Regions from separate parts of the Paenibacillus sp. JL3B1040 genome, predicted to be linked through region 1. Evidence: riboswitches for the same ligand, from Rfam matches in the RefSeq annotation. Region 1 holds a riboswitch; each other region holds the start of a gene.
The links. Region 1 has a riboswitch for cyclic di-GMP ahead of ACZF99_RS18475 (Hpt domain-containing protein). Riboswitches for the same ligand answer to the same signal wherever they lie in the genome.
Positions count from the first base shown of each region.

Region 2: another riboswitch for cyclic di-GMP. It lies ahead of ACZF99_RS10390 (transglutaminase-like domain-containing protein); the one in region 1 lies ahead of ACZF99_RS18475 (Hpt domain-containing protein).
Region 3: another riboswitch for cyclic di-GMP. It lies ahead of ACZF99_RS19585 (sensor histidine kinase); the one in region 1 lies ahead of ACZF99_RS18475 (Hpt domain-containing protein).

Region 1 is NZ_CM169317.1:4,093,395-4,103,670, reverse strand. It holds gene ACZF99_RS18485 (WIAG-tail domain) at 1-3,413, shown strand, start outside; gene ACZF99_RS18480 (FMN-binding protein) at 3,775-6,000, shown strand; cyclic di-GMP riboswitch class I at 6,160-6,245, shown strand; gene ACZF99_RS18475 (Hpt domain-containing protein) at 6,389-7,210, shown strand; gene ACZF99_RS18470 (chemotaxis protein CheA) at 7,191-8,510, shown strand; gene ACZF99_RS18465 (chemotaxis protein CheW) at 8,535-9,029, shown strand; gene ACZF99_RS18460 (methyl-accepting chemotaxis protein) at 9,058-10,276, shown strand, end outside.
Region 2 is NZ_CM169317.1:2,332,850-2,343,125, reverse strand. It holds gene ACZF99_RS10400 (SpaA isopeptide-forming pilin-related protein) at 1-4,280, opposite strand, end outside; gene ACZF99_RS10395 (hypothetical protein) at 4,455-4,919, opposite strand; gene ACZF99_RS10390 (transglutaminase-like domain-containing protein) at 5,136-5,942, opposite strand; cyclic di-GMP riboswitch class I at 5,958-6,036, opposite strand; gene ACZF99_RS10385 (MFS transporter) at 6,130-7,518, opposite strand; gene ACZF99_RS10380 (LysR family transcriptional regulator) at 7,659-8,540, shown strand; gene ACZF99_RS10375 (DUF5957 family protein) at 8,546-8,752, opposite strand; gene ACZF99_RS10370 (multicopper oxidase family protein) at 8,783-10,267, opposite strand.
Region 3 is NZ_CM169317.1:4,337,854-4,348,129, forward strand. It holds gene ACZF99_RS19575 (hypothetical protein) at 207-383, shown strand; gene ACZF99_RS19580 (response regulator transcription factor) at 574-1,170, opposite strand; gene ACZF99_RS19585 (sensor histidine kinase) at 1,058-2,587, opposite strand; cyclic di-GMP riboswitch class I at 2,693-2,778, opposite strand; gene ACZF99_RS19590 (GNAT family N-acetyltransferase) at 3,592-3,804, opposite strand; gene ACZF99_RS19595 (hypothetical protein) at 3,859-4,044, opposite strand; gene ACZF99_RS19600 (hypothetical protein) at 4,197-5,471, shown strand; gene ACZF99_RS19605 (hypothetical protein) at 5,591-6,226, shown strand; gene ACZF99_RS19610 (hypothetical protein) at 6,646-6,972, shown strand; gene ACZF99_RS19615 (hypothetical protein) at 7,014-8,834, shown strand; tRNA gene ACZF99_RS19620 (tRNA-Leu) at 9,059-9,140, opposite strand; tRNA gene ACZF99_RS19625 (tRNA-Arg) at 9,428-9,501, opposite strand; tRNA gene ACZF99_RS19630 (tRNA-Gly) at 9,511-9,585, opposite strand; tRNA gene ACZF99_RS19635 (tRNA-Lys) at 9,602-9,677, opposite strand; tRNA gene ACZF99_RS19640 (tRNA-Asp) at 9,702-9,778, opposite strand; tRNA gene ACZF99_RS19645 (tRNA-Met) at 9,813-9,886, opposite strand; tRNA gene ACZF99_RS19650 (tRNA-Val) at 9,927-10,002, opposite strand; tRNA gene ACZF99_RS19655 (tRNA-Glu) at 10,023-10,094, opposite strand; tRNA gene ACZF99_RS19660 (tRNA-Ser) at 10,112-10,203, opposite strand; tRNA gene ACZF99_RS19665 (tRNA-Asn) at 10,270-10,276, opposite strand, start outside.

The DNA of each region.
Region 1 (10,276 bases):
GAAAGATTCAGGCGTCATCCGGGGACAAGGAGCTTCGGCTTCATGAAACCGCAGCGCCCGTACTTCCGGCTCATGGCGAGGAGAACACGGCGGCGGCAACGCCTGAGGCGGAGCCGGAGCCGAAGACGGTTGACGGCAGCCGGGCCCTTCAGGAGTTGTTGATCGAAAAAACCGCACCCTACCAGGAGCAAGGCATCATTTATACCGACGATATCATCGATGAGGCCGTAACCCGGGAGAAAATCGCCCCGTTCACGATCGACGCCTCGCGGATCATGCGGGGGGCCATTGGCTCGGCTTGGATCGCCGACTACGCGGTGGAGAACATCAAGCTGGCCGACCGGGCGGTAACCTCGGGCAAAATTGCGCCTTTGTCGGTGAACGGCAGCCATTTGGTGGACGGTGCGATTGAAGGACGGGCGATCCGGGACCATTCCATCGGCGGGGAGAAACTGGCGGATGGCAGCGTGACGCCGGAGAAGCTGGCCGATCGGGCGATCACCGGAGAGAAGCTGGCGGAGGGGGCGGTAGAGAGCCGCCATCTGGCGGAGTGGATCGTGACGTCCGAACTGCTGCAGGATCAAGCCGTATCGGAGGAGAAAATCCGCAGCGGAGCCGTGAAAGCGCAGCATTTGGCCAACGGAGCGATCGACAATTCCAAGCTGGGGGACGCCTCCGTGACAACGTCCAAGCTGCGCGACGGCTCCGTGACGGGGGACAAATTGGCGGACGGAACAGTGGAAAGCCGCCATCTGACAGATCAAATCATTAGTCCGCGCCACTTGGCTCCCGGATTAATCGGTCAGGAGCAATTGGCCTGGTCCAGCGTCGGCGCGGAGCAATTGCAGGAGGGAAGCGTTAAGCCGGCCCATTTGGGCGATGCGGTGATCGAATCCCGCCACCTCGCGCCCGGGGCGGTTGGCAGCGGGCATGTACAGCCGGGCAGTATCGGTCAGGAGCAGCTAGCGAACGGGGAAATTTTCGCGCGGCATCTCGCCGATAAATCGATCCCCGCCACGAAGCTGGCCGACCAATCCGTTGGTACGTCGCACATCGTCGAACAAGCGGTGACATCGTCCAAAATCGCCGATCAAAGCGTACTGCCGGGCAAAATCGCCGATGAAGCCGTATTGGCCCGACATCTGGCCAAAGGCGCTGTCCAATCGGCGCAGCTTGCCCGAGGCGCGGTTGCAGGTTGGCATCTGACCGAAGGAGCTGTGCAAAGCGGTCACCTTGCGGCGGAGGCGGTACAGGAATGGCATTTGGCCGACTCCGCGGTGACCGGCGAGAAGCTGGCGGTCGCCGAGGTGACCGCGGAGCACCTGGCGGAAGGGGCCGTTGCGGCGGACCACCTGCAGCCGGGGAGCGTCACGGCCGACAAACTGGAGCAAGACAGCGTGACGAGCCGGGCGATCGCTCCGGGGGCCGTGACGGAGGCGGCCATCGGCGCACGGCAAATTACGGCCGAACATCTGGGGCTGGGCATTGTGCAGGCCCGGCACCTGGCGCCGGGTTCCGTCAACCGCAGCCAGATTGGGGCTGGCGCGGTTCGGGAGGAGCATCTGGGCATTGGCGTCGTCTTTTCGCCGCATCTCCAGGATCATGCGGTCACCGGTTTGAAACTGTCGCCGGAAAGCGTAACGACGGATAAGCTTGGCGATCTGTCGGTGACGGCCGCGAAGCTGGCGGAGGGCGGCGTGACCGGATCCAAGTTGGCGGCGCAAGCCGTGAACGCCGCACATTTGGCCGAAGGCGCCGTCGGGTCCGAGGCGTTGGCCGCCGGTGCCGTGCAGGCGGAGCATCTGGCCGAGGGAGCGGTCGCCTCCGCTCATCTGCGGTCCGGTGCGGTCAAATCGGGTCATTTGGCCGACGCGGCGGTGACGTCGCGGGCGCTGCGGGCCGGCGCCGTAACTGCCGGGCACTTGGCCGAAGGCGCAGTGCTTGGCGCGCATTTGGCCGAAGGCGGCGTGACGGAGCGCCACCTCGGCGACGCGGCGGTCGGTTCCCGCCATATCGCCGCCGAGGCGATCGACGCCGCGCATTTGTCCGCCGAGCTGCGGCAAAGCGGGCTGCTGCCCGAGGCGGGCGTCGGCGGGGAGGCCCTGCGGCCGGCGTCCATCTCAGGCCGGCATCTGCAGGCCGGCGCGGTCGGTGCCGAAGCGCTCGGCGATGCGGCGGTCGGAAGCGGCCATTTGCAGGCGGCTTCCGTGCAAAGCGGCCACCTGGCGGAGGAGGCCGTACAAAGCCAACACTTGGCTGAAGATGCGGTGCAGAGCGAGCATCTGGCCAAAGGCAGCGTGACCGACCGCCATCTTGGCATAGCGGTGATCGGCCCCTATCATATCGCCGCCGAATCGATCAATGCCACACATTTGACCCCCGCGCTGCGGCAAAGCGGGCTGCTGCCCGCCGGCGGCGTCGGCGGGGAAGCCCTGCAACCGGCGTCCATCGCAAGCCGGCATCTGCAGGCCGGCGCGGTCGGTGCCGAAGCGCTCGGCGATGCGGCGGTCGGAAGCGGTCATTTGCAGGCGGGTTCCGTACGAAACGGCCATCTGGCGGAGGCGTCCGTCCAGGGCCGGAACCTGGCTCCTCGTGCGGTGCAAGGCGGGCATTTGGCGGAAGGCAGCGTGTCGGAACACCACCTCGGCGAAGGCGCGGTCGACTCGCGCCATTTGCAGAGGGGTTCCGTGCAAAGCGAACATCTGGCGGAGGAGGCCGTGCAAAGCCGGCACTTGAGTGCAGACGTGGTGCAAGCGGCAAATTTGGCGGCGGACAGCGTGGAGTCCCGGCATCTGAGCGATGCGGCGGTTCATGCCCACCATATCTCGCTCGAAGCGGTAAACGTATGGCATTTGTCTTCTGAAATTCAGCAGCGCGGCCTTCTGCCCGAGGATGGCGTCGGCGGCAAGGACATCCGCCCGTCCGCTATCGGCCGGGGGCATCTGCAGCCGGGCGCGGTGGATGCCGGAACATTGGCCGAGGGCGCCGTGGGGGCCGATCATCTGCAGGCAGCTGCCGTAGGGAACGTCCACCTCGCAGCGGATGCGGTCGGGAGCAGCCAACTGACCGACGAAGCCGTCGGTACCCGCCATCTGCAGCCGGGCGCCGTCGGGGTGCGGCAGTTAAGCTTCACTCCGGTTCAAACCCTGCCGGGCCAGCCGGCACAGCTGCAGTTCGGCATGTCCGCATTTTTGCTGCAGGGCCATGAGGAGGAGACAACGATCACGATCGCTTTCGACGCTCCGTTCGATTCATCCGACTACGTCATCGTTGTCATGACCAATCACTCCGCGTATTACGCCTCGCTGAAGGAGCAGTCGCCCGAATCGGCCGTAATCGCGATCTCCAAACTTAAGGATAGCAGCGTCAACTACGGGTTTGTGACGTGGATGGCCATCGGCAGCGTTCGGTAGGACGACGTATCATGCGCCAGCCGCCGGATCGTTCCGGCGGCTGTTTTTCTGCGTATTCCCATAGATGGAGTGACAAATATTTCAGGCTGTGTGATTTTGCGTACAGCTTTTTTGCGCCAAATTACCTAGTATCTAATGGAAACCGCGCAGCTTTTGTTGCTCTGTTATGTGAAATCATTCACGATGATGTGGGGTGCGGTTTTCGGGATAGACATCGTGCAAGAGGGAGGGGCGTGGGTCGCTTGGAAGGCGGTGTATCGTTTCCGAGCACAGTCGAAAAACAAAGAGACGATATCATCAAGAAGAAGCAGGTTATGTAATTTACATAGCTTGGTGAAATTCACAAGGGAGAGGATCGCATTTGAAAAAGCTGATTAGCCTAACGGTAAGCGCAACATTGGTATTATCATCCTTGTCGCTTACTGTCGGTGTATCCGGTTACAAACTGACCGGCATTGACGTGGTATCCGCCGCATCGGAAACGGAAACGCCAGTCAAAGAAACGCCAAGCAAGACGACTACGCCAAGCAAAACAACGACGCCAAGCAAGACGACTACGCCAAGCAAAACAACGACCCCAAGCAAGAAAACAACACCTAACAAAACGACAACACCCAGCAAGAAAACAACACCCAGCAAAACAACAACACCCAGCAAAACGACAACGCCTGCCAAAACAACCGCTCCGGTTGTTAAACCGGTAGAGAATCCTTATGCCGACGGTGTGTACGTCACTTATGGAAACGCTTATTCTAAAGGGACCGAAGGAGCAAAAGTCACGATCAAGGACGGCAAGGTCGCTGCGATCGAATTGCTCAGAACGAGCCCTAAGCTGATCGATAGAGATGTCCGCAACAATTACAGCGGTCTCTGGAATGCTTATGAGACGATGAAGACCAACCTGCTTGGCAAAACGCAGGAGCAGGCAGCCAAAGTGGACGTTGTGTCCGGCGCGACCCGTTCGTGCGACGGCTGGAAGCTGTCCGTCGATCGCGCTTTCCAAAGAGCGTTGAAAGAGAAACCGCAGGGCGTAACCTATTTTGCCGGCGAGCACATGGGCGTTGATCCGGAAGGTAAATATATGATCTTCGTTACGTTCGACGCGACGAAGCGTACGGCCGTCAAGCTGTATGCGCTTGACGCCAGCGGCAATGCCGTCGAAGAAGCGAACCTGACCGAAGAGCAAGCCGCATTGGTGAAATCCATCGCTGCCGAGCTGCTGGCGAAAGGGACGGACGCCGTAGGACCCAAAGGCCAGGAAGCCGAGTTTAAGGCGGCTGTGAACGCTTATTGGGACGCGGAGCAAAATGCGAAAGTAAACAACGATTCGAAATACATCGACGGGTTCTATTCCGCTTACGGCGCAGCGCGCGATAAAGGCGTGGAGCGAGCCGACGTCTACATCCGCAACGGCAAGCTGGTTGACCTGAAGCTGTACAGACTGGGCTCCAACCTGATCGATCGGGGCGACACGGCATATGCCGATGTGGTGAAAGCCAATGCTCCGATGACGGCGAAACTGCTCGCCAACGGCTCGTACATCGAGAACTTCAGCGACGGCGTCGACGCGATTGCCGGCGCAACCGAAAGTAGCCACAGCTGGAACGTGGCCGTGGAAAGAGCTTTTGAAAAAGCGTTGAAAGTGTCGGGCAAAGCGAAATATTTTGAAGGCACCTTCGCCGGTGTCGACAACCTGTCCAAACTGCTGGTTCTGGCCGACATCAAGGCGGACCAAGTTTCGAACGTAAATGTACATCTGTTTGGTGCAGATGGTAAATTGATCGCAGCCGACAAGCTGACGGAAGAGCAACAAACCGTTGTTGCTCAACTGAACGAAGGCTTGACCCAAAAAGGCGTGAACATGACGCCGATCGTACTTCAAGAGGACTTGTCCCTCGCGGCCAGAGCGGCATTTGCCGACCTGCTGAACAACGCGTCAACAACGCAAGGTACTTACAAAGACGGCACCTACACCGCCTTTGGCGACGCTTATGACAAAGGGACGAACCGTGCCGACGTTACGTTACGCAACGGCGTCATCGTTGGTCTGAAGCTGTATCGCGTTGGGGTAAATATGATTGACCGCGGAGATTCAGCTTATCCTGAGGTTATCAGAGCGATCCCGATCTTGACCCGCGATCTGCTGTTTGCCGGAACGAGAGAGCAAGCGGCGAAGGTCGATGTGGTATCCGGCGCAACCAGCAGCAGTACCGCTTTGAAAACGGCCGTCGAAAATGCTTATAAGAAGGCAGAAATCAACGAGTCGTACAAAACAGCCTACATCAATGGCATTTTTGCCGGGATCAACAAAGACAAATCCGTTTACGTTATGGTAACGGTGCAAAACAACGTGCCGTTCAAAATGGAAGTGTTCTATCTTGACGCGAACGGGAAAATCAAGACGGAAGATCAATTGACCGTCGACGAGAAAGCCGTCAAGACGGAGTTCGAAACGCCGACTGCCGAAGGAGCCTTGCATAAATACGGGTATCGTCCGGCAGCCTTCGGCGATACGGAGGGCATGAAAGCCGTTTCTGCCCAAGTGGTGGACGCCGTGAAGAATGCGCTGGAGAACGCCGGCAGATAATCGCTTTTGCCGGATTTGGCAAGCCTAAAGGCTTGGTGCGTAAAGCCCCCTCGAATCGTTCGAGGGGGCTTTTGTTCGTGCGCATGGAGAAATTTAAAATTCCTAGTTTACAACTTCTGTCCTTGCATGCTAGTATAAATTAACTAAAAAATAGCAATTTTACTAGAAGGGCAAACTTGCCGAAAGTCAAGGACGCAAAGCCACGGGCCTAACGTAACCGTTACCAGGGCAGCCGGGTTTCATGGTAACTTGTGGATGCGATTCTATCTTTCAAACAGTTCTCTTTCTTCGAAAATGCAGCTTTCTCGAGAAAGAGTTTTTTTGTACGAAGAATTTGTCGAATAATAAGTAAAATTGTCGAAAATTGATGTGACGGGGAGAACATATCATGGGAGAATTTGGTGCTTCGGATCCTTTATTGGAGATATATCTTCACGAGAATTCGCAACTGCTGGAACAGCTGGAGCAGTGCATTTTGGAATGCGAGGAAGCGAATGCGTTTTCCTCCGCCGCGATCGATGTCATCTTCCGTATCATGCATACGATCAAAGGTTCTTCCACGATGATGGGCTTCGACAATATTGCGGCATTGTCTCACGTCATCGAGGATCTGTTTGCTTATATCCGCGAACATCAACCCCGAGTAACCGATTATTCGGCATTATCCGATTTGGTGCTCCAAGGTGGGGACTCTATCAAGCTTGAGCTTTATAAGATCAGGCAGGGCGATTCGCCCGACGGCGATTGTGCGCCGCTGATGGGCAGCATCCGCCACCACTTGGAAGAGCTTAAGCACCGGCATGACGGCGGGCGGGACGCTCCCGTCTCCAAACAAGCCGACAGCGGGAGCCTGGACGAGAGTACCGCCCTCGCCGCACATGGTGCCCGCTTGAAAGCAGTCCTGTTCTTCGACGACGACTACAATATGGAAAATGTACGTGCATACCAGGTGGTCCATAGTCTGAAGGAGTGGACCGAGCATTTCAGCTACTGGCCTGATGACATTGAAAGCAACCTGGACTCCGCAGGAATCATCAAGGAGCAGGGGTTTCAGTTGTTTTTCCGCAACGGGGAAAGCGCCGAAACCATCACCGCCTATCTTTCGCAAGCTCCTTGTCTCAAACATCTTGAGATCAGCGAGTATACAGCCCGCGGGGACTTGCCGGAAACCCGCGCTCCTGGCGGATTCCATGCCGGAGGTTATTCTTGAGAGCAACTCCGCAATCGAACCGCCGCTTGTCGAAGAGCGGCCGTCCCCCGGAGCCTCCGGCGTCGCGTCGTTTCCGCCGGAGGAGTCGCAATCGCTGGCCAAGCCGCCCGTTTCGACCGCAACTACGCAGCAGTCCAGTTTCATCAGCGTAAATTTGACCAAGCTGGACGAGTTGATGGACCTGGTTGGGGAATTGGTTATCGCCGAATCGATGGTCACGCAAAATCCCGAATTGGCGGGCCTTGAGCTGGAACAGTTCCGGAAAGCGGCGCGGCAACTGCGCAAAATTACCGGAGAAATTCAGGATAAGGTCATGTCCATCCGGATGGTTCCGCTGGTGAACACGTTTCAGAAAATGCACCGCATCGTCCGGGATATGTGCAGGAAGCAGGAGAAGCTCGTACGGCTCCAACTGGTCGGCGAGGATACGGAAGTCGACAAGAATATTATCGAGCATATCTCGGATCCGATCATGCACCTGGTACGCAACGCCATCGATCATGGCATCGAGGTCCCGGACGAGCGGGCTGCTGCCGGGAAGAACGAGACTGCCACGCTGACGCTCGAAGCCAAAAACGTCGGCGGCGAGGTGCTGATCCTCGTTCGCGACGACGGTCGCGGATTAAACCGGGAGAAAATCCTACAACGGGCCCGGGAGCGCCGCTTGATCTTTCGGGAAGAAGCGGAGATGAGCGATCGCGACATCTATAATCTGATTTTTTTGCCGGGGTTTTCAACCAAGGAGGTCATTACCGAATTCAGTGGCCGCGGTGTCGGCATGGACGTCGTGCTGAGGAATATCGAAAGCGTTGGCGGCAGCGTTTCCGTCGACAGCGCCGCAGGCGAGGGAACGACGATCACGATTCGCATCCCGCTGACGTTGGCGATTATTGACGGGATGAACGTCAAGGTTGGAAGGTCCCGATATACGATCCCGACCACGGCGATCAAGGAGTCGTTCCGGCCTGATCGAAGCAGCGTCGTGGTCGATCCCGAAGGAAACGAAATGGTGATGGTGCGGGGGCAGTGTTACGCCGTACTCCGCTTGTACGAACGATTTCAAGTCACGACCGACGTTACGGATATGGAGGAAGGCATTTTGATCATGGTGGAGCAGGATCATCGGACCTTCTGCATCTTTGCCGACGAATTGCTCGGTCAACAGCAGGTCGTCGTGAAAAGCCTGCCGTCCTACATCCGCAAAATCCGCAACATTCGGGGGTTGGCAGGCTGCACGATGCTTGGGGACGGAAGCATCAGCCTCATCCTCGACGTTGGCGGACTTGCTCTTACATCCTAAAAAAATAAAGGAGAGAACGAGGCCATGACAGACCCAAACGCACAGTTGCAAACAGAGCAAGAGGACGATACGCAGTCGGGAAAGTTCCTTACTTTTCTGATTGGAACCGACGTATACGGCATCGAAATCCGGTATGTCACGGAAATCATCGGAATTCAGGCCATTACGGAGGTGCCTGAACTCCCCGAGCATATTCGCGGAATCATTAATTTGCGCGGCAAAATCATTCCGGTTATGGATGTGCGGCTGCGCTTCAAGAAGCCGTTCCGCGAGTACAATGATCGGACATGCATCGTGGTCGTGGACATGAAGGACATTTCGATCGGACTTATCGTCGACAGCGTGGCCGAGGTCGCAACGATTGCGGAGGAGGATATCGTTCCTCCGCCGGAAATCAAAAACGGCAGCCAGCAAGGTTTTATTAAAGGGGTCGGAAGAGTGGGCGGCGAAGTCAAGCTGCTGCTGGACGGTGACAAGCTGCTGCACCATGATGAAGCCGAAAGTTTAAGTCAACTGTAAGCGAAAACGACAACGGGGGTTATGGAAAATGATGAAGCTGACGATCAAAGCAAGACTTATCCTGTCTTTTAGCCTTATGGTTCTTTCTCTGGCCGGCCTTGGAATGTATTCGATCAACTCGGTCGACCGGGTCAATCTTCAATCCACGGTCATCACCCGGGACTGGCTTCCCTCTATGGATTTGGCGCATTCCATGAATACGCTGATCTCCGATTACCGAATCACGGAGCTGCGAATTATTCTGGCGGTGAGCGACCCGCAGGATCTCAAAGACATGAAAGATCGTTTAGACACGGAAAACGGGAAAATGCAGCAACTGATCAACGGTTATGAACAAAGGGCGAAAGCCGGTCAGGACAAACAGTTGTTTGATACGTTTAAAGAGAGATGGATCGGATACATGCAACTGAGTCAGCAGATCATCGGGCTTGTTGATCAGCATAAGAGCGACGCCGCGATGGAACTTATGCGCGGGCAATCGAAATCGGAGTTTGATCAGGCCACGAATGCCTTGCTCGAACTGGTGAAATTCAATCAGACGAGTTCGCAAAATGCGAGCGATGACGGCGATAAAACGTACGCCGACACCATCACGGTCCTGATCACCATCATTATCGTCATCACGCTGATCGCTATCGGCCTTGCCTTTCTGATCGTCCTGAGCATCACGAAGCCGATCGGCAAGCTGTCGAAAGCGGCTGAAGCGTTGTCGCTCGGCGATGTCAACGTCAGCGTGGATACGAACAGTCAAGACGAAGTCGGTCAGTTGATGCAAGCCTTCTCCCGCATGATCACCAGCATTCGCGACCAAGCGCGGGTCGTCGAACAGGTAGCTAACGGCGATTTAACCGTTCAGGTGAAGGTAAGATCGGAACATGACCTGATGGGGATCAAGCTGCAGGAGATGGTCGAACGCAACAACGAGATCTTGTCCAGCATCAATACGGCGGCGGACCAAGTGGCTTCCGGTTCGAAACAGGTGTCCGATTCCAGCATCGCGTTATCTCAAGGCGCTACCGAACAAGCCAGCTCCGTCGAGCAGCTTACCGCCTCCCTGGAGGAAATCTCCACGCAGACGAAGCTGAATGCGCAAAACGCCAATGAAGCGAATCAATTGGCGGCCGATTCCAAGCAAAGCGCGCTGCAGGGCAACGAGCAGATGAAAGATATGCTGGGAGCGATGCGTGAAATCAATGAGGCGTCCAGCAGCATTTCCAAGATCATCAAGGTTATCGACGAAATCGCGT
Region 2 (10,276 bases), 1.8 Mb from region 1:
GAAGGCAATGCTCCGCGGGTACCGCCCAGCGGATTGCCGTCTTCATCCAGTTCCACATCCGTAGGCTGGTCTTGATCCGGCTGCGGCTTCTCGCCGCCCGTTCCGTCAGAAGTCGACGGATCCTCCGGCACTTCAACCGTACCGTCGCCCGGTTGTTCCGGTTGTTCCGGTTGTTCTGGTTGTTCTGGTTGTTCAGGATCTACCGGTGTCTCCGGGTTCCACGGAGTGCCGGGATTACCGGGATCGCCCCCACCCCCCGGGTTGGTAGGAGTGTAGATCAGGTTGTTCGTTTTTTCCAAAATCACGGGTTCGGTTTGTTTGTCCGTAATTTCAAATTCGATTGGCGTTTTATCCAACACATAACCCGCAGGCGCGGAAATTTCCACCAGCCGATATTTGTTGGGCTCCAATTGATCCAGGAACAATTCGCCGTTCCGATCCGTGATGAGCTTGGCCGGATCGATCGATTCAACCTTTTTAAACTCATAATTTCCCTGTGCATCAAAGAACACGCTCTGGGCGAGCAATTCAAATACCGCACCTTGGAGTCTTAGCGTTTTGGCGGCATTGGTTTTAATTAACTTCACCGAACGATCGATGGGTTTATTTTCGATCGTCAAAGCGGTAACCGGTTCCTTAATGGAGACCTCGGTCTCCGGCTTTTCGATCACAAACCCCTCCGCTTGGATCTCCACTAAAGTATAGAGACCGTACGGCAAGTTATCGAATTCAATTACGCCGTCGAGGTCGGTGCTTTCCTTGCCGATCACCGCATTAGCACTGTCGCGCAATTCAAATTCAATGCCGCTCAGAACGGTTTGGTCCTTGGCATTGACCTTTGTGATCACCAATTTGCCGCCGGAACCCCGCTCATTCGGTACGTCGCGAGTAACAATCTCGGTTTGATTCGCGATGATGGTGAAGGCAACGGGCTGCGCATTCAATTGGTAATAATCAGGAGCTTTCGTTTCAACCAGTTCATATTCTCCCGGCGCCAGATCGCCCTTGGCGATCGTGCCGTCTTCACCTGACGTCAACGTCTCGATGAATTCTCTGTCTGCCCCGTTCTTAACGTATAAATCAAAAACGGCGCCCTTTAATTTCTTGGATGGATCGGCGGCATCCACCTTCGTGAACTGGAATCCCTGCCGAATTTTTTTGTTTTCGACGGTAAACGGCCCATCGTTTTTGAAGGCGACGGGTTTGCCTGTGCCAGCGCCGTATTCGGGATCCAGCAAATAACCCGCTGGTGCCGACACTTCCTTTATTCGATACGGGAGTCCGTCCGTGCCGTTAAACCGGTACTCCTTCAAGCTTGTCGTTTCGCCCGAAGCGTTCGTTGCCGGCAATGTTTCCAGCAGTACGGTCCCGGAAGCATTGTAAATTTCGAATACTGCCCCTTCCAGCGGCCGCCCCCGATCGTCTACCTTCACGATCTGGATCGGCGCCCGTCCTCCCGAGGCGCCGCCGCCGGCACCGGCTAACGACACCTTCACGCCTTCCTGCCCGTCTCCCCCCTTCACGGAAGAGTCTTGACCGGCAAATTCGGCCTTATTGGTAATCCGGTCGCCATTGTCCGCGTTGATATACGATTGGTATTCCAGAATGAACGCGGTGGTCAACGCTTCTTTGAAGGTGAACGTAAAGGTATTCCCGTTCACGGCCAATTCATAATCTTCGGGATCGACCAACCCGGCTTTGATCGATACATTTCCGGAATTATCCGCAGGCATATCCGTTTTGTACAGCTTCAACGTATCGGGCAATAAAATTTGATTGTCCGACAGCGTATCCGTCAGTTCGGAGCCTGCCGGGATATAAGATTGACTCGGGTTGATACTCACCGTCCAGGCCGCGATATCGGTTGTCCCTTGCTGCCTCCCGGTTTTGTTGATATACTTCCCGCCATGTGCCGGCTCGACTTCGGCAGATTTCTCAAACCGCAAGACCGTGCCGTCGTGCAATGTAGCATGGTTGGAGTAAGTATCTACAATCGGGAACTCGCCGGCCAGACTAGTTTTATACTCGACCCGGTAAGCCGTCTTACCGATATTGCCAAGATTGAGCGTAAAGCCCTTGCCATCCGGATTTAGCTGGAAATCAAAGCCGTTCGGATTGTCCGGGCTTTTAGGCTTAATTTCCTCACCAATAGCGACGGCGTTATTTCGGCTATCCAACACCAGCTTGTTCACCTGGATCGAACCGTCGAGATAAGACTGGTTGCCGGTGTAAGTATCTCTGACCACGGCATCCTGAATATCGAATAAATTGTAGTTGACGTCGATCTTCCAGGTGATCGCTTTATCCTTAGCGCTGTAATCGCCTATTTTATTGCCGTTTTCAATCGTATAGCTTTGAGCTGTGACACTGGCCGACTTGAGAATTGCCGTTTGTTGCACACCGGCTTCTTTCCAGTCAAGCGTAGCCTCATTGCGGTACCGGTTGTCCAGAGGCATTCCCATTGTCGGATCAAAGGTTGTGGTGAATGTGAACACATGCTCTGAGTTAATCGTGATGCCCGACTTCAGTTTGAGCACGAAACCTTTTTCATAATCCGGATCATCCGCGTTGGCTTCCAGTTCGAAATCGTCCTTGTGAGCACCGGTGATTTGCAAACTGTCAGGGACCAGCTTCATAAATCTACCTGCATAGTTCTCCGTAATGACGATGTCCGACATGTCCTTCAGGTCGGAATTGAGAACCAGCTTCCACTCGATTTCCTTCTTGTTGAAATCCTCTTTGTTTACGCTTTTCGCAAAAATATTTTCGCGAATGCCTTGTTCCGCCGATTTTATCATGCCATTTTTGAGTTCGACCGAATTGGTGATCCGGTCGTTCGCATAAACGCGGTTAATGGATTCCGTCTGGTATTCGATATCATAAGCGCTGTTGATACCTTGATTGAACTTGAACTCGAAGCCATCGGCCGTCTTGGTGACGGTGTACGCCGACGAATCGATAGGTCCGGTACGATTTACGACCTTCCCGCTATCATCAAGCTCAACTTCATATACGCGAACGTTAACTTCGCCCGCCTCTTCAACCAAACGCTGCTTCGTGGTATCAAACTGATCTTTGAGCCACGCGACATTCGGTTTGTTGGGATCGGCCGGATTAAACGGCTCCAGCGTTTGCTGGTTATAGTTGTACTCGATTTTCCAGGTAATGCGCTGGGTCACCGGATCGTAAGCTTTACTTACCTTGTTCAACGGCTCGTTAAAGCTGATTCTCACGCTTCCGGCAGCTTTGCTATCCTCGATATTGTCGCCGGTAAGCACTACTTCGTTGTTATAAGGTCGGTTGGTAAAAGGCTCTGCGGTTGGCGCCTCTACACTCGTCTTGTACTTCACTCGGTAGGCTTCATGGATATCGCCCAGCGAAATCGGAAACGCCGTTTCCGTACGTTCCACAGCTCCCTCTTTGACCGATCCGTCAATCTGCACCTGCAGTTTGCGAATTTCGATCGGGCCAGCGAGTTCTAATCCTGCCGGCAAAGTATCCGCGAGGACGGCATTTTGGATCTCCTTCTCGCCTTGGTTGAAATCGATCGTCCACTCGATTTCGTCGGAGTTAAAGCCGTTTCGGTTTGCCTTCCCCGATTTTTTCAGCTTATCCTCGGCCGTATTCGCAAAATGAACATCGATGATTCCCAGCCCGTTGGAACTAAAGTCAATCTGCTGCTCTAAGCCATCCCCAAACTTGTTTTCGTCAAAGCTGACCCACACGTAAAAGTAGCCTTTCAGCTTTTGCCCGACAATACTGTCGTTAAAAGTAAAAGTAACTTCCCCGTCGGGTTCGACCGTATACTCTCCAACTTCACCATCCAGATCGCCTGTCAATCGCTGCCCGATTTTAAATTTGTCAGGCAATTGAAAAGTAAAGGTAGAGCCGTCCCCATAACCGTGGGATTCATTCGGGAAGCTCCATGTGTAAATGACAGCCACTTCATCCTTAACCGCCGGCCGGATATCCTGAATCCGATCCCCCTTGATAACTAAATCTCCGGTAGCCGGATCATATTCGGGCTTTTGATTGCGAATTTCCGCGTTTGTAATAAGATTATCCGTAATGACCGGACTCACGGAAGCCGCGAGCAGGATGTTTGCTCCCTGCCGCCCATCAGGGCCGTAAACCGCGTCAGTGACCGTATCCGTGGCGCTGACGGCGGCATCGCTCGGGGCTCCTTCCGAATCGGCGCTGGCCAGAGTGGCTCCCGCTCCGAATGTCCCTTGAAAAACAAGAGCAGCAGCCATAATGATGGCCATGAATTTGCGTTTCATAAGTCGTGTTTTTGCCTCCTTTTTTCTATCGATATCGATGTGTTCAAACGACGCTTCTCCCTACCTCCTTCTCGAAACGTTGTGGTGGGCAACATGACCATCGTATTTCAGCATTCTAAACAATTCCTCGACAATCGACCAAATAAAGCCAAGTCCCCTTGGTTATAAGTGATATTATTCATTGACTTGACCGGCGTTTTTCGCCCGATAACTCTGTCTTTCTTGGGTTTTTACGGTATAGAAATCCATAAAATTGTTTTTTTTCACCGCTTCCACCAACCAGCAGCAAAAATCGCGAAATTCGTCAACCTCCCACGTTCGGCCATCGCGGTAAACGATCCGGGGATAGGTGAAGCTCAGCTTCATTTCGCCGTTCCATTCAAAGCGAAACCCGATTCTCCATTTCTGCTGGTGGAGCCAAAATCGAAACGGCTGCTCCCGCAAAAGGTAAACCTGCCCGTTGCCAAAAAAAACGGGGCCGTCCGGCGTCGCCACGATTCCGATTCGATTTTTCCGGTAGTTCATATAAAAGCCTCTTTGCCGGTATCTTCTCAGTTGCTTGGTCAGTTCGATCTCTCGAAAGGTATCCAGCTCCATGCCGCGGGAACCGTCCCTAAAGTGAGCGACAACATTCATCACCTTGAACCTCTCCCTGCTTGGCGTGCTTTGTTGTGACATACGTTTGCAAGGAGTATAAACAGGGAGTCTATACAACTTCTGAACAATCCTGATCGGTTGGCGGGAATCGGAGGAACGGTGAACGCAAAAAAGCCGCTTCGACACCCGACCCGGCAAACAGGATCGAAATGTCAGAAGCGGCGCGTATTCCGCAACCGGCGTGATTGGGTTCGCAACTTAGTATATTTTCTCGGCCTTATATTTCGCGGGATCTTTGATCATCGTATAAGCGGTCGTCGTTCCTTTCCAGCCCGCGTCCGCCGTAGTATCAATCGTGATCCAGCGACCGTTTGCATAAACCTCGTTCCAGGCGTGATAGGTACTGACATAATCCGAGGTCCCCATCACCAATTTGGCCGGAATCCCTACGCTGCGCAGCATCGCCGCGAACAAGGAAGAGAATCCATAGCAAATGTCCTTCTTCCGGGTCAGCGTCCGGTCGAGATCGGGCAGGTAACTGGAGGTGGCGCTGAAGGCCAAGCTGTCGTCGTACTTGATGGTGCTGGTGACATAATCATAGATGATCTGAACTTTTTCCTCGGTTCCGACCGCGTCTTGAATCAACTCGTTGGCGATTTTCGCCGCGCGGCCGTCCGGTTCCCAATTTACGTTTTGCGTGGAATGCAAAAACACCTGCTTCTCGTCCTTCAGTTGCAGCTTGACCGTGTCCTTATGGACCAAACGGTACGTTGTCCCTTTAAGCTGTTCCAAAAGACTGACCGCATACTCTCCGTTCCCCAGTTGAAGCGGAAACGTCTCTCCGTTCGTTCCGGGTGTTAACGTGTAGGTGTATTTCTCCTCGCCCTTGGCGATCTGCAGCTTGGTTTTGATCTTCGTCTTAACGTCATAGTTGATGCGGATCGCTCCCTGATCCACCATGGTTTTATCGATCCAGCCCGGGGTTTCCGCCCCTTGAACCGGAATTGCGCCGGCTCCTCCGAACCCAATAATGATCGCGAGCGTTACGGATATCCACTTTCTCATGACAAAAAAACTCCCTTCGGTAGCTGGCTGCCAAACTATCTTAGGCCCTATAGCTTTGCGTCCCTGCCTTTCGACAGGTTTGCCTTTATCGGATAAAGCTCTTTAGAAGTTGTATCGGCACAGATCATGTCATTTGTTAATCCGGATTCATCCTACTCGGCTCCAAAACCGTCTTTTATGCAGGTCTTTAGACCTGCCTCATTATCGATTCCTCCTTGCGGGATCGTCCGACTCGACTAAAGAAAAAATAGTAAAAAAGAAGGATTCCGATATGAAGCACTGCCAAAACCATGTAGATATTGCCATACACGGCAGAGCCCTCAAACGGATTCAGCGGATTCCAGTGCGACGACGAGCCGTGATCCACGGCATGGCCGTAAAGGCTGGTCGAAACCGCGCCGGACAAAAAGCCCAACATGGACAACAGACCCATGCCTACCCCGGTCTGCTCTTTGGGCAGCGTGCGGGAAATCGTGTTGGACAACGCCAGTTGCATGAACATTTGCCCCACATTGCCCAGGATCAGAATCGCCGCAATCCAGCCCGCCGCCGCCCCGGACAGCACCGAAATCAGGGCAAAACAGCTGATTAGCAGCAGGGAAGCCACATAGATGACGAAGGAATTGCCCTTGGCATCCGCCAACTTGCCCCCTTTGCGGCCGAGGATCGCCGAGGCAACAGCCCCGGGCACCATGGCAAATCCGATCCAACCGGCAGGCAGCCGATTCACCTCGGCCAGCAGCTGCGGCGTCAGGAACGGCAGCGCATAGCCGATCCCCATGACCAGCACCGACAACAGCAGACCCAGCGCATAGCCCGTGTTCCGAAATAATCGCGGATCCACGAACGGTTGCGGAGCTAGGCGGATCCGCCATAGAAACAGGAGAAACCCGATCAAACTGCCTAAATAAAGCTCCCATCGCCCATAGGTTACGCCGAGCAATAACAGAGTGACCGTGATGCCCAGCACCCCTCCGCCGAGCCAATCGATCCGAACGGCCCGAATCGGCTCATCGCTGAGGTATTTGCGGTAGAACGGCAGCGTAAACAGCATCAGCATCGGGATGCAAAACAACCATCGCCAATCGACCAGACTGACCAGCAGCGCGGATACGACCGGCCCAATCGCGCCCCCGATCGCCAGCCCCGTGGCTGTAATTCCCAGCGCATATCCGCGGCGCTCGGCAGGAAAATGCCGCACCGGAATGATCATCGCGGCTGCGGGAACCACCGACGCGCCGGCCGACTGCAGCACGCGGCCCAGCAAGACCATCCAATACGCCTGAGCCGACAATCCGGTCATTGAACCCAAACAAAACAGGATTAACCCGAACGTCAGCAGTTTTTTCAACTGAAAAGCATCCGCCAGCTTCCCGTAAATCACGGCGCCGATGGCGTAAATCAGAGCATATGCCGTCGAAACCCAACTGACTTGAGTGACGGATAAGCCGAATTCACCTTTGATTTCAGGGAGCACGATATTAAACATCGTTGCCCCCATGGATGACAAGATCATGGTAAACGCCAAAATGCGGATCAGCTTCTCGCGTGCCTCGGATGAATCGGCATTTTTCATCGTATCGTCCCCCCTATCGATTTCCTCACAAGTTATTGTAGGATTGAATATTAATAATGAAAAATATATATTAATTTATGTATTCATAACCTAAAGGATATTAATCATCAAATTCCCTTAAGAGAGGAGTTGTCATCCGCATGGAGTTGCTGCAATTGGAGTATTTTCGCACGGTCGCCCATTTGGAGCATATGACCCGAGCCGCCCAAGAGCTGCATATCGCCCAGCCGGCGCTCAGCAAAACGATTGCCAGGCTCGAGGAGGATTTGGGGGTCCCGTTGTTCGATCGGCAAAATCGTCAGATTCGGCTGAACGCCTTCGGCAAAGCCTTTTTGAAAAAGGTCGAGACAGCGCTGGACATCCTGGAAGAGGGAAGGCAGGAGGTGGCGGATCTGGCGGGGATGGAGCGCGGCAGCATCCATTTGGCCACGAATACGCTGGGACGCATTACGGCTGCGCTCGGGGCTTTCCGCGAAGCTTATCCCGAGGTGAACTTCCGCATCCTGCAGACGTCGCCGGCATCCATTGCGGAAATGATCGAGCTGTTGGAGAAGGGCGAGGTGGATCTCTGCTTCACTGCTTCCTCGCTTGATCATCCGGGAGTGCGAGAGCTGCCGGTGCTGGACGCCGAGGTGTTTCTCGCCGTCCCGCCCGGCCACCGGCTGGAGGCAAGCAAAAGCGTCCGCCTCGAGGACGTGGCGGACGAACCTTTCATTGAATATAAAGCGGGCCACCCGTTTCGCAAGATCAACGAAGCGTTTTGCCTGGCCGCAGGCATTCGCCCCCGCATCGTCTGCGAGGTGGATGAACCCGGCGCGCTTGGCAGCCTCGTCTTCGCCGGACTGGGCGTCGCCTTCGTTCCGGCATGTCGGAAGGACGAACGTCCTCCCTACTCGATGCTGCGGATCGAAAGCCCGGTGTGCCGGCGCGTTTTCTCCGTCGCTTGGCTGGAGCGCCGATATTTATCCGAAGCCGCGCGCCGGTTTCGGCAGTTTCTGGGCGAATATTATAGCGGCGCGTAAATGTCTTAGCGGTTCCCGCGGCGCGAGGTCCGCTTTAGCACCAAGATGCCGGCCAGCGCCGCGGTGACGAGCGGCAAATATTTAATGCCTCTCAGCCAGGAGAGGTCCCCTCTGAACAAGGTGACCGCGGTGATGGCGATCAGCTCGCTGAGCACCAATCCGCCGATCAAACCGCCGGCTAGCGCCGCGATAAGCCAAAGTGCTTTTTTCACTTAAATTCCTCCTCCATCTTCGCTGATTGGTTAATCCGGGAGATTGCCCGATTTGGTGCCTACGCGAAACGGCGTAGTCACCCCTTCGTAGTTCACCATCATCGTCATCCCGTTGGCGGCATGCCCCAAATTGTGGCAATGTTCCATCCACAAGCCGGGATTATCCGCTTTGAAGACCACTTCATATTCTTCGCCGCTGAACAGGAGCACGCTGTCCGCATAGATGGGGCTGCCCGTCAGCGGCTTGCCGTTCTTCGTCAAGATCTTGAAGAGATGTCCGTGCAGATGCATCGGATGCGGACCACCAAAGGTATGTTTGAAACGGATTTTGATCCACTCCCCTTCCTTGACTAGAAGCGGCGGAATTTCATGAAACTTCTTGCCGTTAATATCGAGGACGCCGAGCTTTAGATCGTAAACCCGGTCGAACTTCATGTCCGCGGTAATCCCGTCCGCAAGCGGCGTCCCGTAATCCGTGAAATCGAATGACGGCGCGTCTTTGCTTAGCGGCTTCGGCTGGGGCCCGCTCCCCAACAGAATGTGCCAGGCTTGATGCTCTCTGTTGTACATTTTGACCTGCCCGCTGGTCGGCATCGTGAACAGCACGTCGTATCGCTGGCCTCCGCCGATCGGAATCCACTCTTCCTTGAGAGCCTCCGGGCCGTTCAAGTCCTGCCCGTCGATCGAGATCACCCGGAACTCCGCACCGGCCACCCCGATCCACTGCACCTCGCTATAGGCATTGATCAGCCGCAGCCTTACCGTTTCTCCGGGGGCTGCATCGAGACGTAAACCATCGGCTCGGCCATTGGTCAGCTTCAGCTTATCGTTCAGCAATTGCAGCGTGACCGCGTAATCAAGGTCGTAGTCGAAATCTGACTGCTTCGGTTCGACGATCAGCCGGCCGACCAGCCCTTTCCCCGCCTGTTCCGAGCTTTGCTGATGAGAATGGTACCAGTACGTTCCGGGGTGACGGGCAATGAACTCATAGGTAAACTGCTCGCCCGGCCAAACGGCATTCTGCGTGACGCCGGCCACACCATCCTGGGAACAGGGCAGGATGACGCCATGCCAGTGAATCGTCACCCCTTTGCCGATATCGCGATTCGTTAGCGTTACTTTCACGCGTTCCCCTTCCTTGACCCGCAGCTCCGGGCCGGGCGAGGTTCCGTTAAACGTCCAGGCCTCCGTCCTTTTCCCATTGTCCAAGGTTAGAACGGTCTTTGCCGCGGTCAGCTCATAACTCCTCACCCGCTCCCCCGCGGCGGGTTCGGCCTCCTTCAACTCGGCGCAGGATACCGCAGCAGCCGGCTCGCCGGTTCCGGGCACAGCATGATCCTCATGGCCGCTATGACTAGCGGCATTTCCATGTTCGACTCCGTGGTGCATTTGGCTCATATCGACTTCCTCCGGGTAACGAAGTTCGTTATATCCGCAAGAGGCCAAGAGCATCAGTCCAGCGAAGCAGGCGCTCCAGAGCATTGATTTTTTCAATTCCAAGCCGATTCCGGCCATCTCGCTTCC
Region 3 (10,276 bases), 240 kb from region 1:
TTTGCATCATTGATCCCCTTCTCTTCGTTTTTGATGACTACTCTATTTTTATTCGTAACACTGATAGAATAGAACGAAATTAAAAGAGGGTTCAGTTGACGGCAATAAGAAGATAAATATGTTTCACTACATTAAATCCACATAGGAACGACACAAATAAGTGCTACGATAAACGAGTAGCAAAAATTGATTGAGGAGGAATATCTATGGCAGTAAACGGTGTGTCGAGTTCAGCAATGCCAAGGAATTGCGGGATGGAAAATATGCACGGAGGGACTAAGAAAATATCGTCAAATCACCAACATACTGAAACAGTACATCAGCAGCACAAGTCAGAGATACAGGATCAGTATCGCGGACAAAAGATAGATACTAAAGCATAAGTGTTCCGTCAGAAATCAACCGACGGTTGGCTACGCAGGCCCTGGCGGATTGGCACGCACGACAGCCTCAGTTCTTCGATGGTTTTCTACGAGAGTGCTGTACCTAAATAGATGCCAATTAAATAGAATAGCACCTAACCTGTAATGGTTAGGTGCTATTCGCGACTTTCAATATCAATACACATGGACGCTATAATATCCCTTTCATTTTTGCTTTCTTGGCAGCTTCCCTGCCGGTGTGCACCTTCAGTTTTCGAATCACTCGGTTCACATGTTTTTTGACAGTACTCTCTGTTATATGCAAATGTTCCCCAATTGCGGAACGGGTATGACCATTGTGAATAAAACGGAGGATTTCAACTTCGGTTCGCGTTAATTTTTGGCGCATTTCTTGTTGCTTCATTCGTACAAACTCGGATCGAAGCACGCCTGCGGCAGAAGCATGAATGGAGGATAGGCCCGCATATGCGGCTCGAATAGCCTCCGGAATATCTTCAAGCGCCGTCTTGAGAATATAATTGAAAGCACCGTTGCCGAACGCCTCAGAAACGATCCCTGCCTGATCTAATACTGTAAGCATGATGACTTTCGCATTACTCATGCTGCCAATCTCGAGCGCCGCGTCAAGCCCGTCTGCCTTTTTCCCATCCAGCACCACATCCAATAGCACCACATCAATGTCTAACATACTGACAATGCGAATTGCATTGACTTTCGTCTGAGCCGTTCCGACCAAAAACAAATCCTGTTCCCGATTCACCGTTTCGGATATATATTCGTTCCACACCGGATCGTCTTCCACCAATAGTACTTTGATCTTGCTCATGGTCTCCCTCCCATCGGTTCAATGACGGTGAATGACGAATGACTCTTTGGATGGGAAAATGAAGCGTAAATGACGTACCGATTCCGATTAGACTTTGTACCTCGATGGACCCCTGATGGTGTCGCATGACTTCATGACTGTAGAATAACCCCAATCCATCATTCCCTTCGTTCGATTTGGTTGTAAAGTGAGGTTCAAATATATATGGCATGGCTTCCGGAGCGATGCCGCAACCGGAATCACGAACGGTAATATCCATCGTTTCTTGCGAGAGATTAGACGTTATAGTCAGACACCCTCCTTCGGACATCGCTTCAATGGCATTATAGAAGAGGTTCTTCATGACTTGTTGCACGTGAACAGAATCACAATACAAAACAATCGATTCATCCAATTTTTTTCGGACTTTAAGATTCTTGCTGCAAAATTCTCCCGCCAAGCTATCCAATAGTTGCTCAACGAGTTCATTTATAATACATGACTGCTCGTATAATACCAACTGTTGTGATGAATGACGAAAACGGAAAGCTATTGCTATTATCCGCTCGGTTGCATCGATTAGATGAGATGTGTCCCGATACAATTCCTGTTGCTCGGTTTGTTGGGCAAGATTAAATATACGTCTGGCTGCGACCTGTATTTTTCCCAGTTCACTTTTTAAAGCATGATAGAATTGAAATATAAGCGGAGTGTTCCCATATGGTTCTTGGGGTGTAGATTCCAATCGGATTCGGACACCCAATACACCGTAACGAACAACAAATACATAAAAGCAAATGCATACTGCCGTTAAAACAGCACGTTTGGTATCAAAGGGCGGATAGAATCGGAGCAAAGGCAGAATATAATCGAAAAGCAGTACAAAACTGATCGACGGTACAACAATCCAACAGACCACACGGTGTTGCTGTCTGATCCTCTCATCAACTTCACGGTATGCCAACCTCAAGCATGGCACTGCTGCGGTAGCGTAATAAATCATCGCCCAGAGCGGTATCGGATGTGTATCACGTGAAGCCTCTGAAGGTAGAAGAAACATGATCAGAACCGGGATCAGTGCCCCAACGATTGTGGAGCGCTTCCAACCCTTTCGCCGTTGAAACCATCCCGCATAGCTCAAGCTGAACATCAACAACGAATAAGGAGGCATGTACAAGGCTAAGAAGTAAAAAAACTCTTTTACCCATTCCAGTCCGGCTATAATTGAATCGTTTGCCAAAGGGACAATTGCGGGAATTATCTTCTCATCTATGGCGATAGTCAACTCTCCAAGTACAGAGAAAAAAGCGACTGAACCGGCCCAACGATTTGGCTCGCTTCTCGGATTGGTGAATAGCAGAATGGCGGTCATCAACAATAATGACAATACAAGCACCACTTCAGTTCCCTCCCTCGATGAGGTTCCTCGGCTTATTCGGAATCGGACATAGACGACAAAAAAGACACGTACCCTAACGTGCCTTTTCTCCAGAAGCCTGCCTTTTAGGGTAACCCGGCGATCATAGCCTTACGGCCGCAGACCCGTGGCTTTGCGTCCCCGTCTTTCGAGCGGGTTTGCCATTTTTCCTTCAGCTCATATTTATTTGGACAACCAATCGGAGATTACTTCATAACCCATTCGTCCATGGCGATGATCGAATCCCTCACCTGACCACTATAATGTCATTTAACAGCCACCAGGTGCTACTACCTAACATAGATTCGACATCAAAATCCCTCCCTCTTTTCAAGTCCTTCATTAAGATAAGCAATAGAAGCACAGTTTCGACCGAAAAACGGACCTTTGTCCTAATAACAAGCGGGAAGATATAGTCCAAATTCCTGTCTAATCCTCGCTTTATAGACATATTATACTAGAAGATTCCAGCTTTTGCGAGAATGGAGTTACAAAACTTTCCTTATTTATTTTCATCTCGAAATCGTAATATCCGAATTGGAAATATGGATTTCGAACAGCAGCGACTTTTCGTTTTCTGTAACATGTGCAAGCATTTGTTCATAAATTAGAATCAAAGCAAATCACCTGCTTTATAACCCCTTGCCCTTTTCGCTTGGGGTTCTTCTTTGTTTTTCTGTAACAGGCCATCCGTGCGGAGTTTTCGAAGAACTCCAAAGTCCTGCGAATCTGGCTTTGTATCAAAAATGGTAAAAAGGGCGTTTGACTATAGGCATTCGCCGGATACGGTCTAGGTATCTAACCATAGAATGATGCTGTAAATCAATTCGAAATGGGAGTGATCAACCGAAACCAAGTTCTAGGTTAGCCAATAATTTGTTACGAGTATCGGAATATTACAGAAATGATCAATGTAAGCATTAACTCCCCCAACTCTCTCGAAGTTGGGGGTACTTTTTAGATCTAAAATATACTATAAAAAGTAATTATGATCTTACTAGCAGTAAATGATAATCAGGCGACGCCTCTATTTTGAGAACCTCTTGAATAATTGGACTACTAGGGACATTAATGAAACCCATTTTCCTTGCCAATCCAATACTCGCCTCCGTGTTAGCATTTTCGATACAAATTCGTTCAAAACCTTTGCTTCTGGCATAATTTTTTAACCATTCGATCACTATTGTCCCAATCCCCATCCGCTCAGGGGCCAATGCAATAACACCAATAATCAGGCTTTGATAATAGACACCTTAATGGAAATAAAGCTCTGAACGTAAGTCTAGTCTAACTTTTCCTTCGGCAGAATTGATTTCAACTTTTCTTAGCGACCTTCCACCTAAATAATTTTGTACTTCGACCTTATCAGAGGTCAACTGTTCTAACAAAAGACGTAAACCATCAAAATCAGTATCTGGTATATCAAATGATTTTAGCATTGTACCATCCTCTTTCTTAATATTTTTCTAAACTTCAATAGGTATATTTCTATGCATAACAAACCCTTCTCTCTTTCAGTTACTACACCAGAAAGGATTTTTACTAACCATGTCGAAATTGGTAATTTAATCATAAGATAAGGATGATGGACATGGGAGAGCGTATCTTACATTGTGGAACTTCTTTGGAAAATTATTATACATGCGTCAATCAACAAGTAGCCGGCTTTACGAAAAGAGTCGCTAACGTGAATGACCGGGTCTATATTGTAGTGAAAGTAGGAAATAAATCACTATGCGGAGCTCGCGGTAAACTAAAAGAACCTACCGATTTTCGGCCTTGGAAAGACAGCGATCAATATCCTCAATGTTTCACTCTTTGCGAAATCGAATACTGCCAACCGTTTGACATCAGCATTCTGGAGCAAGCCGGTGGAAAGTATTGGAGCCTCAAATATGTGCAATCCGCAAAAACCATAACCGATGAGACGGCTCTGCAGTTGCTTCAGACTGGCTTTGAACAAAATCGAACCAATGATCTGTTCAAATTCGAACAGCCTTTTACGATTAACTGCAACGGTAACCCTTCTGATGCTGAAGAGTGGTCCACGGATGAGGTGACTGAAGAAAATTACCAAGAAGTCTTGAACACTGTTCCCGATGTTAAAATCAACATCACGAGCACCTATGTCACGGTCAAATTTGAGAATGAAACAGACAAAATCAAAGGACTGGAGCCGCTGGTCAACGCTAACTTTTATCATTTATTCGATGATTTTTCCGAGCATCGGTCCGTGCTTATCCCACAAAACAGAATGTTTATGACTGCCCCTAAAAAAGATGCTAATAACAAAATGATCGCTGGGATCAGCGGTTACCCAGATGCAGTGCTCGTCCGCTTCATTCCCGATAATAAAACGATGCCCATTCAAGTTAACTTAATTGAATACGAATGTTATGGACGATACAAAAAAACACGTTTGGAAAAATTCGAGCATCTAAATGGACACATTATCCCGCAGCTAATGCGGTTTGCATCCACTTTTAGCATTGCTACAGACACGAAAATCAGAGAAGATACAATTCATAAGTGGTCCGGAAAAATCATCAAATACATCAACGAGGATGATTCGATCATGTCCAAAGCAGCGACGTGGATGCACGAACTGGACCCCGAAATCAAAGAACAGAACATTTCATACAATCTTCACAGCTTGCTGGACAAGGCATTCCGTTCTAATTTAAGGATCATTTTAATTATAGATGAATTAACCTCCGAGCAAAACGAAACCATCAAAAATATCATCAACTCATTCAAATTGGAAAATAAGAAAAGCACCGACTTCTTGAGCTTCGTAGTCAAACTGCAGCAAAAAATCGATTTGCTCAACAATACGGAGGAATACGCTCTTTCACTTCAAAAGTGACTGGAAGTAGCTGAGATCGTTTTTTTCTGTTGGAATATGAGAATTGACTTTACCGGTAGAAGATCATGCCCCAAAAAATGGCACGAGCCGTCAGGCAACGTGCCGAAGGAGTTAGAATGATGGAGAATAACAAAAAAGTATTTGTACCTGATGATAAAGGGAATAAGAAACAAGGGATTGACCTTGGACATTACACGCATATTCGTGCGTATCATGCCTGTCGTCCTATTGATATGGAAAGCTACTTTTCAGAGGGCATAAAGCCTTTTAATGTAGAGGAAATGCGTCAAATTGCCACTGCCACATTTGGAATATCAGTAAACACAGTTATGGATTACGACCCTACACTGCAACCTTCCGATTCCAAGCATGTCTATTTCAGCTTGTTTAAAAAAGAACTCCTGGGCGAAAGCGGACACTATTTATGTTGGGGGAGTGAATACCTTGCCGCAATTGCTGCACAATTAGATAAAGACATATATGGGAAATATCACGATATGCTATCCAGTACCGGAATCCCCACTATTTTTGTTTGTGATGTCCCGCTAGAATTATTGCCTCAATGGCAAATAGACGATATATCTGAACACTATGATCCTCATGACAGTAACTCTGCATGCTGGATTTCAGAAAGGTTAAAACCTGAATATATTGTTGCTCATGAACATCCTTCAAAAATATATAACCCTGTCCAAAGAAGCCAGTATATAAATAAACAAACCCACTGCAAATGGTGCGTCCCTGTGCAAAAGTAGCATCGGGCCAGATTGGCCCGATGTCTTGTGACTATACTTTAAAGATAACCTCTTTCTCGACTAGTGAATAGACAAAATCCTGAATATCTCGATAGATTATATTTTGAGGATTAAAGACTAAATTAAGAACATAATGCGCGGCTTTTCGCGACTCCCACTTATTTAGGTCATATATGGAGAACTTCATATCTTTTTCTCGATAGGAGAAGCTTCCAAGACGATTCTCAGCAAAGCCAAACTCATCTGGATACACAGACATGACCGATGCTAGGTATTCTTCTCGTGGTTGATGAATAAGAATTTTCGAATTTCGGAAATATTGTACGAGAAAGTTTATGGTATACCGAAGACCAATATCTTTCTATAGATTGTCGCCAGTCTGATTGTGACGTCGGAACCGGATCAAGGAGGTGAAACGTATGGTGAAGTATTCGGATGAAGAGATCAGAAATATCCCCAAAATCACAATAAAAATCGCTGCAGATTATTTGGGTATATCCCCGAACATGCTGACACTCGGCATGCGCAACGACTTGTTGCCCATCGGTTTTGCGGTCCGCAACGAAGACCGCTACAGAGAAAGTTGGTCCTATACCATCGTGCCGGAACGTCTCATTGCTTATAACCACGGAAAAATCAATGCTGTCCAGGTCGAGAATATCGAGAAAAATTTGAATACGATTATTAATCAATTCGAGGAAATGAAACGGGACCTGGTTTTTCTATTAAGCGAAAACGAGGGATAGGGGGAATCAAACAATTTGACGCTATTCTCGCACCACAGACAGTGAATGAACCGCTAAAAGAAAGTGCTGCGGCGGGTACTGCTGATGCGGAAGAAGAAAATCAACAAGCCATGCAAATAGAACAGGAGGTCATGTCTGAGCCAAAGGCTCGCATTTCTACTGTTGCAAAGAGCTTATCCAAGGAAGGGAAGGAGGTGAACGCTGTGCCAGAGCATTCGGAGATCGTAATAACACGTAAGCAATTATACGATGAAATCTGGGAAATGTCTGTCGCCGGAGTAGCCAAAAAATATAATCTTCCCTATGCTCATCTAATGAAACAGATTAAGGAAGCTGGCATTCCGATTCCTCCGTCCGGATACTGGACCAAGCTCAATTTCAACAAGCCTGTAACCAAACTGGAACTACCGGAACCGGCGGATGAGAGGATTTTCATTTACAGAACCGTACCGGCCGCTCGTAAAAAGAAACATCGAGCGATTTCTGAAAAGGATTCCGTTAGAGCGGAGATGGAAACAGCTGTCGGCGAATCTTCACCAACGCTTGAATCTTCTGTGTTACTAGTCGAGGAACAGACACCGTCCGTTTCAGTAGACGATACCAGCGAATCTACTCAAACGGTCGGACAACCTGAAACGTACGAGCAATCTGGACAAACCTACAATATTTATGACAGAGAAACCTTGTACAAAGAAGTATGGATGGTGCCGGTAACCGAAGTAGCGAAAAGATATGGTGTCTCGGATGTTGCGATCCGTAAAGTCTGCCAGTCCTTTGATATTCCCACACCTCCGGTCGGATACTGGGCCAAGCTTCGTGCGGGTAAACTGGTTAATCCAATACCACTCCCGATAAGCAGCAAGCCCGCTAAGAAATCAGGCGTAAGAACCGGAACTGAGTATACACCTCAGATTGAAAAAGAGACTCTCGCATTTCTGAATGAGAAAGAGAGAACAGTCGTGCTTTCCACTGCAACACAAATCAGGATACCTAACGAAAACGCGAAGATGCACCCAACAATTGTTGCTCATCGCAAAGAAGTCATGGAATGGAAAAAAAAACGCAAAGAACAAGAAGCAATAGGCTTCAATCGGCGTGCCAAGGATTCTCCTCTCTTTCTTGCCGACACGGTGTCCGAAGAAACATTACCTCGGGTGTTACATATAATTGATGCGCTAATCAAAGCCATGGAGCCGTTAGGATGTTCGCTTACCAGCGATCTTAAATTTATAGTCAACGGGGAAACTGTCTCTATATCGGTTTCAGAAGCGCAAGACGAGGTCAAGCATATTCCCACGAAAGAAGAAAATATGCAGCTTCTGAAATATGAGGAAGACAAGCGCCGCAGTTCATGGGCGTCAAAGCCAAAAATCAGAAAGTATGACTATGTTTACAATGGCCGAATCAGCTTTTCAATATATGCCGCAAAAAACTTTCGCGATTGCAAATCATACGTCATCGAAGATCGCCTTGGCGATATCATGATTGCGTTTTACGAAGCTTCCGATATTCGCCGACAAAAGCGCGAGGCCCGCGAGGAAGCTGAACGTAAACGCCAGGAAGAAGAGCGGCGAAAAGAGGAGCGAAGACAACGCTTTAATGCTGAAGTGGAGCAAACGCTCGCTTTGGAAAATCTTTCGGAGGACTACGATACCGCCTGCAAAATAAGGCGTTATATTGCCGCAGTGGAGGCATCCGGAAACCTCGATCCCAAGTCGATGAAGTGGGTGGAATGGGCGAAAGCCAAAGCGGACTGGTATGACCCAACGATCGCGAGAGAAGACGAATTTTTCGGAAAACGCGATCATGAAAAGAACTCGGATCAGAAGAAGCTGGAGCGCAACAGCTACAAATGGTGGTGAAGGGCAGGCAGATCAAAGCAAGCGGACTATCTCTAGGTTCGCTTGCTTTGTTTTTTATCGAGATCGTTTTCCAAAAATGTGTTCTTCACCGAACTATACTTTTAGGTTGATCCCGAATATCTCTTCTAAACAGCTCGATGTCGTACTGTTACTGCCAATCCATAATGTCCTGAACATTAAAAAAGCCCTTTGGATTCCTGATCCCAAGAGCTTGATTTCATTGTTGGTACCGGCGAGAGGACTCGAACCTCCACGGTTTCCCACTCGATTTTGAGTCGAGCGCGTCTGCCATTCCGCCACGCCGGCACAATAAAAATATATAATTTGTCATGCTTGACTTGCATGCTACATCGAGTTATCCTCGACACACCAGCCGCGTACAACCTGACCGCGTTACATCTAAACAAAAGCGCAGTCCTCCAAAATCGGCTGAATTTTGGGGAGTTTGGTGCGGGTCCACCGACTAAAGCGCGGTGCCCTTTTCGGAAAACCTTTATATATCAAGGAACGGAATGGTTCGGCGCGTAAAACATGAGGCGCGTACAATTTTGAGTCGCGCGCGTCTGCCAATTCCGCCACACCGGCAAAAGGGACGCGCCCTAAGAGATTCGAACTCCTGACCTTTTGATTCGTAGTCAAACGCTCTATCCAGCTGAGCTAAGGGCGCGTATGAAGATGGAGCGGACGACGGGAATCGAACCCGCGACCCTCGCCTTGGCAAGGCGATGCTCTACCGCTGAGCCACGTCCGCATAAGCAATATGAAACTGGTGAGCCATGAAGGACTCGAACCTTCGACACCCTGATTAAAAGTCAGGTGCTCTACCAACTGAGCTAATGGCTCGTACAAAGATAAGGCATAAATAAATGGCGGAGCCGACGGGATTCGAACCCGCGGTCTCCTGCGTGACAGGCAGGCATGTTAGGCCTCTACACCACGGCTCCACACTTGAATAATGCCATCCTCGTTCGAGGATAATTGCGGGGGCAGGATTTGAACCTGCGGCCTTCGGGTTATGAGCCCGACGAGCTACCGGGCTGCTCCACCCCGCGTCAGTAAAAGGAAATCTATTCACTTCTGTAGTAAGTGATATGGTGGAGGCTGAGGGGATCGAACCCCCGACCCTCTGCTTGTAAGGCAGATGCTCTCCCAGCTGAGCTAAGCCTCCGCATCTGGGAAGATAAAGAATGACCCGTAGGGGATTCGAACCCCTGTTACCTCCGTGAAAGGGAGGTGTCTTAACCCCTTGACCAACGGGCCACAATCAAAGTCCTTGCTGGCGGAGAGAGAGGGATTCGAACCCTCGAGACGCTTGTGACGCCTACACGATTTCCAATCGTGCTCCTTCGGCCAACTCGGACACCTCTCCATATGAGTTGGATTCCCCGGAAGAGAAGCAAATATGCAAGGCATACAAGCTTTCTTCCAGGATGGACTCCCCG